DNA from 2 places in the Paenibacillus sp. FSL F4-0087 genome. Region 1 is predicted to be linked to the other one. Evidence: a T-box and tRNA genes for the amino acid it is inferred to sense, from the RefSeq annotation. Region 1 holds a T-box; the other holds one or more tRNA genes.
What was found. The T-box of region 1 lies ahead of leuS (leucine--tRNA ligase). A T-box ahead of a tRNA ligase gene usually reads a tRNA of that ligase, here a tRNA-Leu.
Positions count from the first base shown of each region.

Region 1 (6,030 bases):
GCACTGGATGAGATCTGGTTCATGCCTTCCCATGTTCCACCTCACAAACGCGGCGCCGGAGCTTCGGGACAGCAACGTCTCGATATGACGGAAGCGGCTGTGAAAGGTGTGCAGCAATATGAGGTGCTGGGTATCGAGATGGAACTTGGCGGTGTGTCCTATACCATTGATACCATGAAGGAGCTTTGGCGTCGCTATCCGCAGCATGAATTTTACTTCATTGTTGGAGCGGATATGGTGAACTATCTTCCCAAATGGGAGCAGATCGAAGAGCTCGCCGAACGTTTAACCTTCATCGGTGTGGGAAGACCGGGATTCCAGTTACATCTGGATGACCTGCCGGACGCGTTGCAGGATCGGGTATTGTTGGCTGAGATGCCCCTAGTGGACATATCATCGACAGCCGTACGCAGACGTCTTGCCAAAGGTCATTCGGTACGTTTCATGATTCCTGATGAGGTGCACCAATACATTGTAAGGAGCGGTTTATATGGGACTAAGCCGTGACGAACTGATCCGCGCAGTTTCCGGTCAAATGCCGGAGAAACGTTGGAAGCATACGCTGGGTGTCATGGAGTCGGCAGTGTTATTGGCTGAAAAATATGGTGCTGATCCTGTAAAAGCGGATTTGGCAGCAATCTTGCATGATGTGGCCAAGTATTGGCCCGTATCTGAGATGGAAGCGGTCATCCGTGATAATGGTTTGAACGAAGAACTTTTGCAGCATGACAAGCAACTCTGGCATTCCGAAGTGGGTGCTTTTGTTGCTGAACGTGACTACGGCATCGATGATGCCGAAATTATTAATGCTATTCGTTGGCATACCTCGGGTCGAGTGGGCATGAGCCTGCTGGATAAAGTGGTATGTCTTGCGGATTATATTGAACCGGGAAGAGATTTCCCGGGAGTAAATCATATTCGCGAACAGGCTGAGCACAGTCTGGAAGAAGGTTTAATTGCCGGTTTCGACTCGACAATCAGCTTATTGATCTCGCAGCGCCGTGTTATTTATCCTTTGACCATGTTGTCGCGAAATGATTTGATTGCACATTTATAGATTAGATTATGGAGGTTGGTTCATGACAGTATCATCGAAAGAACTTATGAATATGGCGGTTGCGGCCGCTGACGATAAAAAAGCATCCAACATTGTAGCACTGGATCTGATTGGTATCTCGCTGGTAGCGGACTATTTTGTTATCTGTCACGGGAATTCCGATACTCAGGTACAGGCGATTGCAACAGAGATTCGTAAACAGGCGCATGCTGCCGGCGTGAACATCAAAGGCATCGAAGGAATGGATTCGGCACGTTGGGTATTGATGGATATGGGTGATGTGGTTGTTCATATCTTCCACCGTGACGAGCGTGAGTATTACAACATTGAACGACTGTGGTCTGATGCCAAAGTGGTGGAAACGGTATGAGTTTGATCGCAGGAACAGTCGTCAACTTGCCGGTTTCACGTGAAGTGTCTCCATTTGGCTACTTTTTGACGACAGGATCGGAAGATGTACTGCTTCACTATACGGAGCTCACACGGGACGTGAAAATTGGAGAAACGCTGGAGGTCTTTCTGTTCTTTGATACGGAAGATCGCCTTGCGGCAACCATGAAAAAACCATATCTCACTCTTGGCGAAATGGCACGTCTGGTTGTGGCTGATATTCACCCACGCCTCGGCTGTTTCCTCGAGATGGGGCTTGGGCGGCAATTGCTACTCCCGATTCGTGAGCTGTCTGAATTGGAAGAGCTGCGTCCCCAGGTGGGCGATGAAGTCTTTGTTATTATGGAACATGACAAGCAGGGACGTTTGCGTGCGAAATTGGCCGGAGAACGTGAGCTTGCACCATTGTCTTTCCATGCGCCAACCTCATGGGTTAATCAATGGGTTGAAGCTACGGTGTACAAGACACTTCAGATGGGTACGTTTGTACTTGTTGAAGGTGGAGTGCTGGGATTTGGAGCCATTGGCATGATCCATTCCTCGGAACGAAATCGTATGCTGCGTCTGGGTGAAAAAGTGAAATGCCGGGTAACCATGGTACGTGAAGATGGACGTGTCAATCTGGCGATGTCTCCTCTCAAAGAGGTTGGTCGCAATGAAGATGCAGACAAGCTGCTTGCTTTCATGAAAGAACGCCCTACGGGCGGCATGCCGTATTCGGATGCAACCCCGCCGGACATCATCAAGCAGCGCTTTGGTATTAGTAAATCCGCTTTCAAACGGGCCTTGGGCAAACTGATGAAGGACGGTCTGGTAACTCAAAAGGAAAACTGGACCTATCTGACAGAGTCTGTACCTCAGGATCAGAACGAGGACAAGTAGACAAACAGGTTTCATGGATCAAGTATGCGCTTGAATCCACAAGTAAAGGCAGGGCAAGGCTGGGTGAACTCCGGACGCCCCTGCTTTTTCTTTTGTTCAAAAGAGATTCGAAAATGAAATTGAAAGTGCGGTGCCTGACATGTCTTACCGGAAATTTGCCTATGTGTACGATGAATTAATGGAGGATATGCCTTATCCGGACTGGATAAGGTTTGCGAGAACGGCTTGGGAACGGCATGGCATGCCGAAAAGTGTGGCTGAACTGGGCTGTGGAACCGGCTCAATTACGATCCCACTGGTGAACTCCGGCTTTGAAGTTACAGGTATTGACCTGTCGGCGGACATGTTGTCTGTTGCGCGCAGTAAAATGGAGGCCACACCTCAAGGCCACCGCTTATATCGGGAAGGCAGTGTCCGCTGGGTGCAGCAGGATATGCGGGACTGGAGAGTTCCGGAGCCTGTGGACTCGGTGATATCGTTCTGTGATTGCGTGAATTATCTGCTTGAAAAAGAGGATGTCGTTCGTACCTTTCAGCGTACTTACGAGATGCTAAAGCCGGAGGGCACATTCCTGTTCGATGTACATCATCCGAATACCCTTATTCGATACGAAGAAGAGCAACCATTTGTGTTGGACGAACGCTCCGTATCGTATATTTGGACCTGTGATATGGATCAAGATCGGTGTGAGATTGAGCATCATCTAAGTATATTTTCACGTGTGGCTGAGAGCGGCAAGGATATGTACCAACGGTTTGAAGAGGTTCATGTTCAGCGCGCGTATGATCCGGACTGGATGAAGCTGGAGCTCACGAAGGCCGGCTTCAGAGATGTACGTGTATATGCTGATTTTGAGTGGAAAGAGGCGGGAGAAGGCGCACAGCGTCTATTCTATGTAGCCGTGAAATAGGAGTATGATATAGAACTGTCCTTATGATGTATAAGGGCAGTTCTTTGTCTATAAGATTGTTTTTTATATGTAATAAAAGTTATTGCCAGTAGGGTTAAAGGAAGCCATAATAGTTGGATGGAAAACGTTTTCTAAATAGTAGAATCTTGAAAATTTAATTCCGGGTGGGATGTAGAATGGAAAGTACATACAAAACAAGGCTGACTTCTGAACAATTAGACAGAATTGTGCAGCAGCACTTTAACACAGGTATCCAAGAATACAAAGAGATGATCGACGGCTGGGCAAACCACGCTTACTTTATCACCAAGAAAGACGGACAGAAGGTTGTACTCAAAATTGCTCCTTCTAATGGCATTAAGCTGATGCGCTGTGAACAGCAAGTTATGGTTGCTGAGGTTGAGGCACTACGACTTGTGGCAGAACTTCAGGATGTACCCGTTCCCCGGGTATTGGCCTACGATCCATCGCTCACCCTGGTTCCGGCAGAATATTTTATTATGGAATACATGCCAGGAACGCCGTATAACAAAGTCAAAGATCAGTACAGTGCAGAAGAGCAGGAATCCATAGAGCAGCAGCTGGGTGCCCACAATCGTCGAATCAATGAAATTAAAGGAGAGAAGTTTGGTTACTTTTCCTCAAAGAAACCGCATTATACGACGTGGAGAGAAGCTTTCCTTTGCTTAATGGATGATATGCTGGGAGATAGCAAAGCAGCGGGTGTGGAATTTTCGATTCGTTATGAGGAACTGGAGCGTCTGATTCAAGAAAAATCGGATGTGCTGGATGATGTCAAAGAGCCTGTGCTTGTGCATTGGGATTTGTGGGATGGGAATGTATTTGTGGAGGCGGGGCAGATCACGGCCATTATCGATTTCGAACGTTCCCTTTGGGCAGATCCTCTGATGGAGCACTACTTCAGTCATTTTAATAATACACCGGGATTCCTCAAAGGCTATGGTAGAGCAGTTACAACAGACAGTGAACGAAAAAGAAGAAGTTTATATGATCTGTACTTTGATCTGGCGCTGAGAATCGAGTGTCCATATCGTCAATACGATAACAAGGAACACATTAAGTGGTCAATTGATAACCTAGAAGAAGGAATCAAGCGATTCCAGTCGTCTTAATGTGTATACTGATGCATGGCATTGCTTATACTCAACAGACAGTGTAATATTGACTTTAATGCTGTTTTTTTATATAATGTTTCCGATCATATCGTATACATATTTCGATGATAAGGATCAGTAGTGAGTCCTGTACATGACAGAGAGCCGGCGGTTGGTGCAAGTCGGTTGACAGTATTTCACGAACTCGCCTTGGAGAAATGCGGTGATTACACCATCTTGCAACCGACTCATTAACACTCCGGTTCAGGAATGGAAATCCGCATCGGTTAACCGCCGTTACAGGTCCAAAGGGAGTGGATGACGAAGCACGATCGTCCGCTAACTAGGGTGGTACCACGGGAATTCAACCTCTCGTCCCTAGCGCTGCAAACGCTACGGGATGCTGAGGTTTTTTTGTTGCAATAAAAGCGAATAACCAGAGGAGGAACAATAGATGAGTGAGAATCAACAGCCGAAACACGGCTATAAGCCACAAGACATGGAGAAAAGTTGGCAGCAATACTGGGATGACAACAAAACGTTTAAAACGGGTGAGGACCCGGCTAAACCGAAGTTCTATGCCCTGGATATGTTTCCATATCCATCCGGCTCAGGCCTGCACGTAGGTCACCCGGAAGGATACACGGCAACGGATATCGTATCCCGTTTCAAACGTATGCGCGGCTTCAATGTATTGCATCCAATGGGTTGGGACGCTTTCGGCCTGCCTGCTGAGCAGCATGCATTGGATACTGGTGAGCATCCACGGGATATTACATTCCGCAATATTGACAATTTCCGTCGCCAGATCAAATCACTGGGTTTCTCATATGACTGGGATCGTGAGATCAGTACAACAGACCCTGACTATTACAAATGGACGCAATGGATCTTCATCCAGTTGTACAATAAAGGCCTGGCTTATGTAGATGAAGTGCCTGTGAACTGGTGCGAAGCTTTGGGTACAGTACTGGCGAACGAAGAAGTTATCGATGGCAAGAGTGAGCGTGGTGGACATCCGGTCGTTCGTAAACCGATGCGCCAATGGGTATTGAGAATTACGGAATATGCAGAGCGTTTGCTGGAAGACCTGGAAGAGCTGGACTGGTCGGAAAGTATCAAGGATATGCAGCGCAACTGGATCGGCAAATCGACCGGGGCGGAAGTTACTTTTGCCATTGAGGGTCATGAAGAAGTCATCAAAGTGTTTACGACACGTGCAGATACTTTGTTTGGCGCAAGTTATGCTGTATTGGCACCTGAGCATGAGCTGGTGGAAGTCATTACAACTGCTGAACAGCGTGAAGCAATCAAGTCATATCAGGAACAGGCTGCTCGCAAAAGCGATCTGGAACGTACCGATTTGGCTAAAGACAAAACGGGTGTGTTCACAGGAACTTATGCAATCAATCCGGTAAATGGAGCGAAGGTGCCAATCTGGATCGCCGATTATGTTCTGGCTGGATACGGGACAGGGGCGATCATGGCCGTTCCGGGACATGACGCTCGTGACTGGGAGTTTGCAAAACAGTTTGGTCTGGACATCATCGAGGTTGTACAGGGTGGCGACGTGACACAAGAAGCGTATTCCGGAGACGGACCGCATGTGAACTCCGATTTCCTGAACGGATTGAACAACGAAGAAGCGATTGCGAAGATGATCGCCTGGTTGGAAG
Region 1 is NZ_JBBODJ010000001.1:4,668,568-4,674,597, forward strand. Features, by position in the region: gene MHB84_RS21445 (nicotinate-nucleotide adenylyltransferase) at 1-507, shown strand, start outside; gene yqeK (bis(5'-nucleosyl)-tetraphosphatase (symmetrical) YqeK) at 491-1,057, shown strand; gene rsfS (ribosome silencing factor) at 1,080-1,427, shown strand; gene MHB84_RS21460 (CvfB family protein) at 1,424-2,329, shown strand; gene MHB84_RS21465 (class I SAM-dependent DNA methyltransferase) at 2,469-3,239, shown strand; gene MHB84_RS21470 (phosphotransferase family protein) at 3,416-4,372, shown strand; T-box leader at 4,471-4,737, shown strand; gene leuS (leucine--tRNA ligase) at 4,809-6,030, shown strand, end outside.

Region 2 (6,030 bases), 3.4 Mb from region 1:
TAAGGACAGAAATCATGTGCCTTGCGAGCGAGATCCTCTGCTTGACTGTGATCCACGCCAGGCATGCTCACATCCAAACGTACAGACAGTTGGAAACCATCATCCGCCGGATCTTTGCCGATGGATACATTACTTGTGACCACCACATTCTCCAACTTCACGCCCGCTTTGCGTGCCACATTGGCAAGAGCACTTTCATAACAAGCACCGTATCCCGCTGCAAAGAGCTGCTCAGGATTGGTTCCTTCACCACCGGAGCCTCCAAGTTCTTTTGGCATTTTCAGATCATGCTTGAGCACGCCATCCGAAGAAGCCACCGAACCTGTACGTCCACCTTTAACTGTCGCTGTTGCTGTATATAAAGCTTCCATTAAGAATCTCTCCTTCGCCTTTAATTTTTTGTTGCCTACTATTCAATTTAAACTTCTGGCTCATTTTGAAACGTTGTTAATCCTTATTCAGGTTTTACATCTTTATCTTTTTCATGCATCGGGAAAGGAACACAGGTAATTTATCCAAGGTTGGGTAATATACTAAGGCACAATTCACTCTCCGGTAAATTTTGTCCTCATACACAAAAGTTGCACTAGACAAAAATAATTGAAGGAGTACAATGTAAGTATCAACATAAACGTTTAGACATATGAAAAGTAGTTTAATTACGCTTTTGATTTTGGTTTAAGTGTTCAAATGTAATCAAAGGAATGACACCGTTCCTCTTCATATAGAATATCAATACTTCAAAGTCGGGTGATTATATTATGAGTAAAAAAAATCCGTTCAGCACTCCTTCAAATGAACCATTGGCTGCGGGTATGGCCCCATCTCTCGGGGAAGCCCACAGCTCCATGAAGGTACCGCAGAACGCTGCTTGGTGGAAAAAATTCCTTGCTTTTGTTGGACCGGGTTACCTCGTTGCCGTTGGATATATGGATCCCGGGAACTGGGCAACAGATATTGCGGGTGGTTCACAATTCGGATACACATTATTATCCGTTATTCTGATTTCGAACCTGATGGCTGTTGTGTTGCAGTCTCTCGCTGGCAAGCTCGGGATTGTCACAGGACGGGATTTGGCGCAAGCCTGCCGCGAACGATTTAGCATGCCTGTTGTGATCGTGTTATGGATCTTGTGTGAGCTTGCAATTGCAGCCACCGACCTTGCCGAGGTTATTGGTTCGGCAATCGCGCTCAAGCTGCTGTTCAACATTCCCATGTTATACGGCGTCATTATTACCGCTGTCGATGTACTAGTCATTCTTTTGCTGCAAAACAAAGGCTTCCGTGCATTGGAATCGCTCGTAATTGTGCTGATGGCCACCATCGCCCTCTGCTTCGGGATTGACCTGTTTCTCGCTAAACCGGATATGGGCGGCGTCATGCATGGTTTTGTACCCAGTGCCGAGATTTTGCAAAATCCAGCTATGCTCTACATTGCCATCGGGATTATCGGTGCAACCGTCATGCCCCATAATCTGTATCTGCATTCTTCCATTGTGCAGACCCGTCAGATTGAACAAACGCCAAAAGGGAAAAAAGAAGCGATTCTGTATTCCACCATGGATTCAACCATCGCTTTAACGCTTGCTCTGTTCATCAATGCAGCCATCCTGATTGTGTCTGCTGCCGTGTTCCATAGTGCAGGTATGACTCAGGTCGCGGAAATTACAGATGCATACCATCTGCTGACACCTCTGCTGGGTACTACCATCGCCAGCATCCTGTTCGGTGTAGCCTTGCTGGCTTCCGGCCAGAACTCAACACTCACCGGCACGTTGTCCGGACAGATTGTAATGGAAGGCTTTCTGAACATTCGTATCCCAGCATGGCTTCGTCGACTGGTTACACGTCTAATCGCAATCATTCCAGCCGTCATCGTAACAGCCATTGCCGGAGAGCACGGAACAGAGGAACTGCTGATTCTGAGCCAGGTTGTGCTGTCGCTACAGCTACCCTTTGCCGTCATTCCACTGGTGATGTTTACGAGTGACAAAAAAAGCATGGGGGCCTTTGCCAACAAGTTGTGGCTCAAAATCATCTCCTGGATTATTGCCGGAGTTATCGTTGTCCTGAATGTGTATCTGATTATCCAAACCATTCTGTTATTCTAAGTTAAACGGAACTACGCAATATTTTGTCTAACTCAAAAAGGCTGATCAACTCAAGTCATGTATCCCTTGAGACGATCAGCCTTTTATATGTTTGAGCAGCCATCTAATTCATACCGATTAGATCTTAAATACGGCTTGCTCTTATTTAGTTGTCTGAACTTTGAGTTACCATTAACAATGGAAGAAGTTCCTCCAGTGATTCAACAGTCCAGTCTGGAGGCTCTGCATCCGCAAGCTCCGGCTGGAACCTGCCATAACCCTGCAAAATCCGGATCGTATGCATACCCAGCTTCTTAGCTGGAATAATATCATTATCAATCCTGTCGCCGATCATGACCGCTTCCTCGGGTTTACATCCCGCCTGTTTCAACGCTACAGCATACAATTCAGGATCAGGCTTGGACACTCCTTCTTCAGCCGAACAGGCCAGCACATCCACATACTTGCGCAAGCCGTAGCTATCCAGCCGATTTTCCGTCCCCGGGCTCTGATTGGCAATGATACCAATCTTATAGTGTTGCGATAACGTCTGGAGAACAGCGTCGGCTGACGCGAAGGGCCGCTCAAGCTCTTTGCGGAACTTTAGCTTCTCCTGTATCTGTTCCCGGTGCCCCTTGTCGCTGATAAGGGTACGAATAGCCAATTTCATCGGCCATTGCTCGTAATTTCGGTAGGAGGCGGCAAATAGTTCTCGCACCGTCTGCATCTCCACCTGATAACCAAGCGCACAAGCTTCACGAACGAACTGACCGATAATATCATCTACCGGCTCCCATTCGTCCACGAGCGTATCCCCCACATCAAAGAACAACCATTGTATTCCACGTACATCCGGCACGCCTATTCCTCCTCGTTAGCCACAGGAAATTATCCCTATTTCCCAAACCATAAAAAAGAAGACCCACCAACATGCATGAGTCTCCTCAAGTTTCCGTTTATTTATGATTTCAATTATAACAGGCAGCTGACACTGGATCAATCACAGGAATAGTACTAGCCACTAGCCATTCAGCAGAAACCCAACTTCCCCATTCAAGGAATATACAATACGGTCTGCTCCCATTCCCCGATAGATCCCTTTGGGGTGGCTTTGTTCCGTAATGACACACAAGGACTTGGATGTCCAGGAGCGGCAGATCTGCAAATATCGACAGGTCAGGTTTAGGCTATTTTCAAAAATAAAAACATTGCCGACACTACCTTGCGGCAAAAACCATTTCTGAGCTGCAGCCGTGTTCATGCGAATGACATGCTCCACACCGATTCTCCGGAGCCTGCGCTCTTCCCCTGCACTGTTGGTCAGAACGGCAAACGGCATTTTTTTGTACATCAGCAATTTGATAAATTTACGTCCTGCTTCATTTGGAGCAGTCACTAAGATCATCTCTTTATCCATCATTCGTTCCTCCCTTGGCGTGAAAAGACAACAAAAAAGAAGCGTGGGGGACCAAGGCCTCCCGGACGCTTCTTCAATAATCCATAGCAAAAAGACACTATGAACCAGCGTACGGCTTGTTGCCTCTCCCTTTAACGCTTACGAGGTTAGCTGACGGATTCGGGCGCGAGAGTCGCCCTATTTCCGGCTGTCACCGGAAAATTCACCCCATGGATGCCCACTGTCCTGGACAGTTCATCCTGTTGGTTCCCCCGTTTCCCACCCATGAATGAATGGAAACTCAGCGATTAAAACATCGTTCTTTTATAATCAATAATCAGAGCGATATTATCGTTTGTTTCGTTTTTCATGTAAAATTTAATTTAAATTGGAATTACGATATGAATCATACACCCGTGCCATATTGGTGTAAAGTCTGCGCAGATCACCGAATCGACGGATTTTTGCCATTTCCCATCAATAATAGCGCTTACAACGCATCCATTCTCTACCCATCTCATCAAAGCTCTCTAATTCTCTCTTTAGCGATAATTAGGTATTAAATCAGTCACAGATCATACACGACAGCCTCAAATTGAGTTAAAAAAGCAATATTAATTTTGCAATATTTAATTGCAATCAATATAATAGAAGGAAGAAGAATATGAAATGGAGGCGATTTTCATGTCAGTCTACGACTACAAAGTAAACACCCTTCGCGGTCAGGAAGTTGAAATGTCCAACTATCGTGACAAAGTACTGCTTATCGTGAATACAGCAAGCCAATGCGGACTCACACCTCAATTCAGAGGTCTGCAAGAACTTCAGGATAAGTTTAAAGACTCCCCGTTTGAAGTTCTTGGTTTTCCAAGCAACCAGTTTGCACAGGAAAAAGGCTCTTCTGATGATATTGCCGAGTTCTGTCAGATGAACTATGGTGTCAGCTTCCCGATGTTCGAGAAAATCGATGTGAATGGTTCAAGCGCTCACCCTCTATTCCAGCATCTTACCAAAGAAGCACCGGGTGTACTCGGCTCCAAAGCCATCAAATGGAACTTCACCAAATTCCTTGTGGATCAGAACGGACGTGTTCTGAAACGGTATGCTCCCAAAACAACACCCGATAAAATTGAAGCAGACATCAAAGAATTGCTTAAATAACAACTGAAGGCCATCCGACCCCTGAAGACAGAATGAACATGCATTCAGGGAAACGGGTGACCTTTTTTTGTCTGGACTCATCTTTACTGTAAAAAAACATAAAAAAGAAGCTCCCCATATGGGAAGCTTCTTCCTAATCGTTCTTATGATGCGGTCGAGAGGACTCGAACCTCCACGGGTATACACCCACTACCCCCTCAAGATAGCGTGTCTGCCATTCCACCACGACCGCATGTCGTAAATAATCGGCAACAGAATTGATTATACCCGGTTCATGTTTAAAAGTAAAGCATTTTTATAAATATCATTTTAACTGCGTTTTCCCTTCCATAAATCGTATAATCTCGTCATTTTCTCCTACGAAGTGCATATGATTAAATTTGATCTCGTTTGTATATCCGATTAGGTCGATCACTCTACTTTATTTGTAGTGCCATCCTTTATCCCCCCTCAGTTTAACATAACTCATAAAGTTATATAAAATAACATTAAACAGATTAAATATTTAAAAACCAAGAAACTATTGACAAAAAGCGGATATTTATGTGAATATATATATCATATAATTCGGATTTACGAACATAAAACGAACTAAAAAGGAGTATAAATGTTATTTAATATAACATTTAACGAACGTAGGAGGCGAAAGATCGTGAACCGTGGGAATAAGCTGCTCGATTACGTCAAACTGCTTGATTCCTCTATCCAGGTTGGAGGCTTCACCCATTCCTTCGGAATGGATACCCATATCGCTGAAGGTACCATTCGTAACGCCGAAGATCTCGAATCATTCATGCGCTGTCAATTGCACCCCAGCATCGTGCGTCTGGAAGGCATGGCGATTAAAGGCATATATACTGCCGCAGATCATAATGACGCATGGCGTACAGCCCTCATCGACAAGCTCGTCCATGTCCAGCGGACACCAGTCAATCTTAGAGAACACGCCTCCACAATGGGCAAACGACTGATTAAGCTGGCTCACGCACTCCACCCCTGGATTGATTTTAGCCATCTCGAACAAACCCTGGCTAAGTATGAATCCGTCGGCTGCCTCTCCACCGTTCACGCCTGGATTAACCACCACCTCGAAATCCCTGTCGAGGAGGCGGTCCTTGGTTATCTGCATTCAGCCATGAGCGCCTGCATAACCGAAGCCTCCAAAGTGATTCCTCTTCATACCGATACAATCCAGGACCTGCTGGTTCGCCTGGCCGCAGATCTGGAGCATGAATGGCATACCGTCAGCGCCTCCGCTGCCGATGGACCGGCACAACCAACCTCAATGTCCATGAAAACGTTGTTCCCAAGCTTCCACATGCTTGGAGCAGGGCTTCACGCCTACAGAGCCTAATCTGTCCCCATCCCTTCATAACCCGCCTC
Region 2 is NZ_JBBODJ010000001.1:1,236,001-1,242,030, forward strand. Features, by position in the region: gene MHB84_RS06025 (organic hydroperoxide resistance protein) at 1-371, opposite strand, end outside; gene MHB84_RS06030 (Nramp family divalent metal transporter) at 816-2,111, shown strand; gene MHB84_RS06035 (HAD-IA family hydrolase) at 2,257-2,949, opposite strand; gene MHB84_RS06040 (hypothetical protein) at 3,112-3,507, opposite strand; cyclic di-AMP (ydaO/yuaA leader) riboswitch at 3,628-3,803, opposite strand; gene MHB84_RS06045 (glutathione peroxidase) at 4,171-4,647, shown strand; partial or broken gene MHB84_RS31345 (hypothetical protein) at 4,623-4,691, opposite strand; tRNA gene MHB84_RS06050 (tRNA-Leu) at 4,797-4,879, opposite strand; gene MHB84_RS06055 (urease accessory protein UreF) at 5,300-6,001, shown strand.
Region 2: it encodes a tRNA-Leu, which carries the amino acid that the T-box ahead of leuS (leucine--tRNA ligase) is inferred to sense. The anticodon was not compared.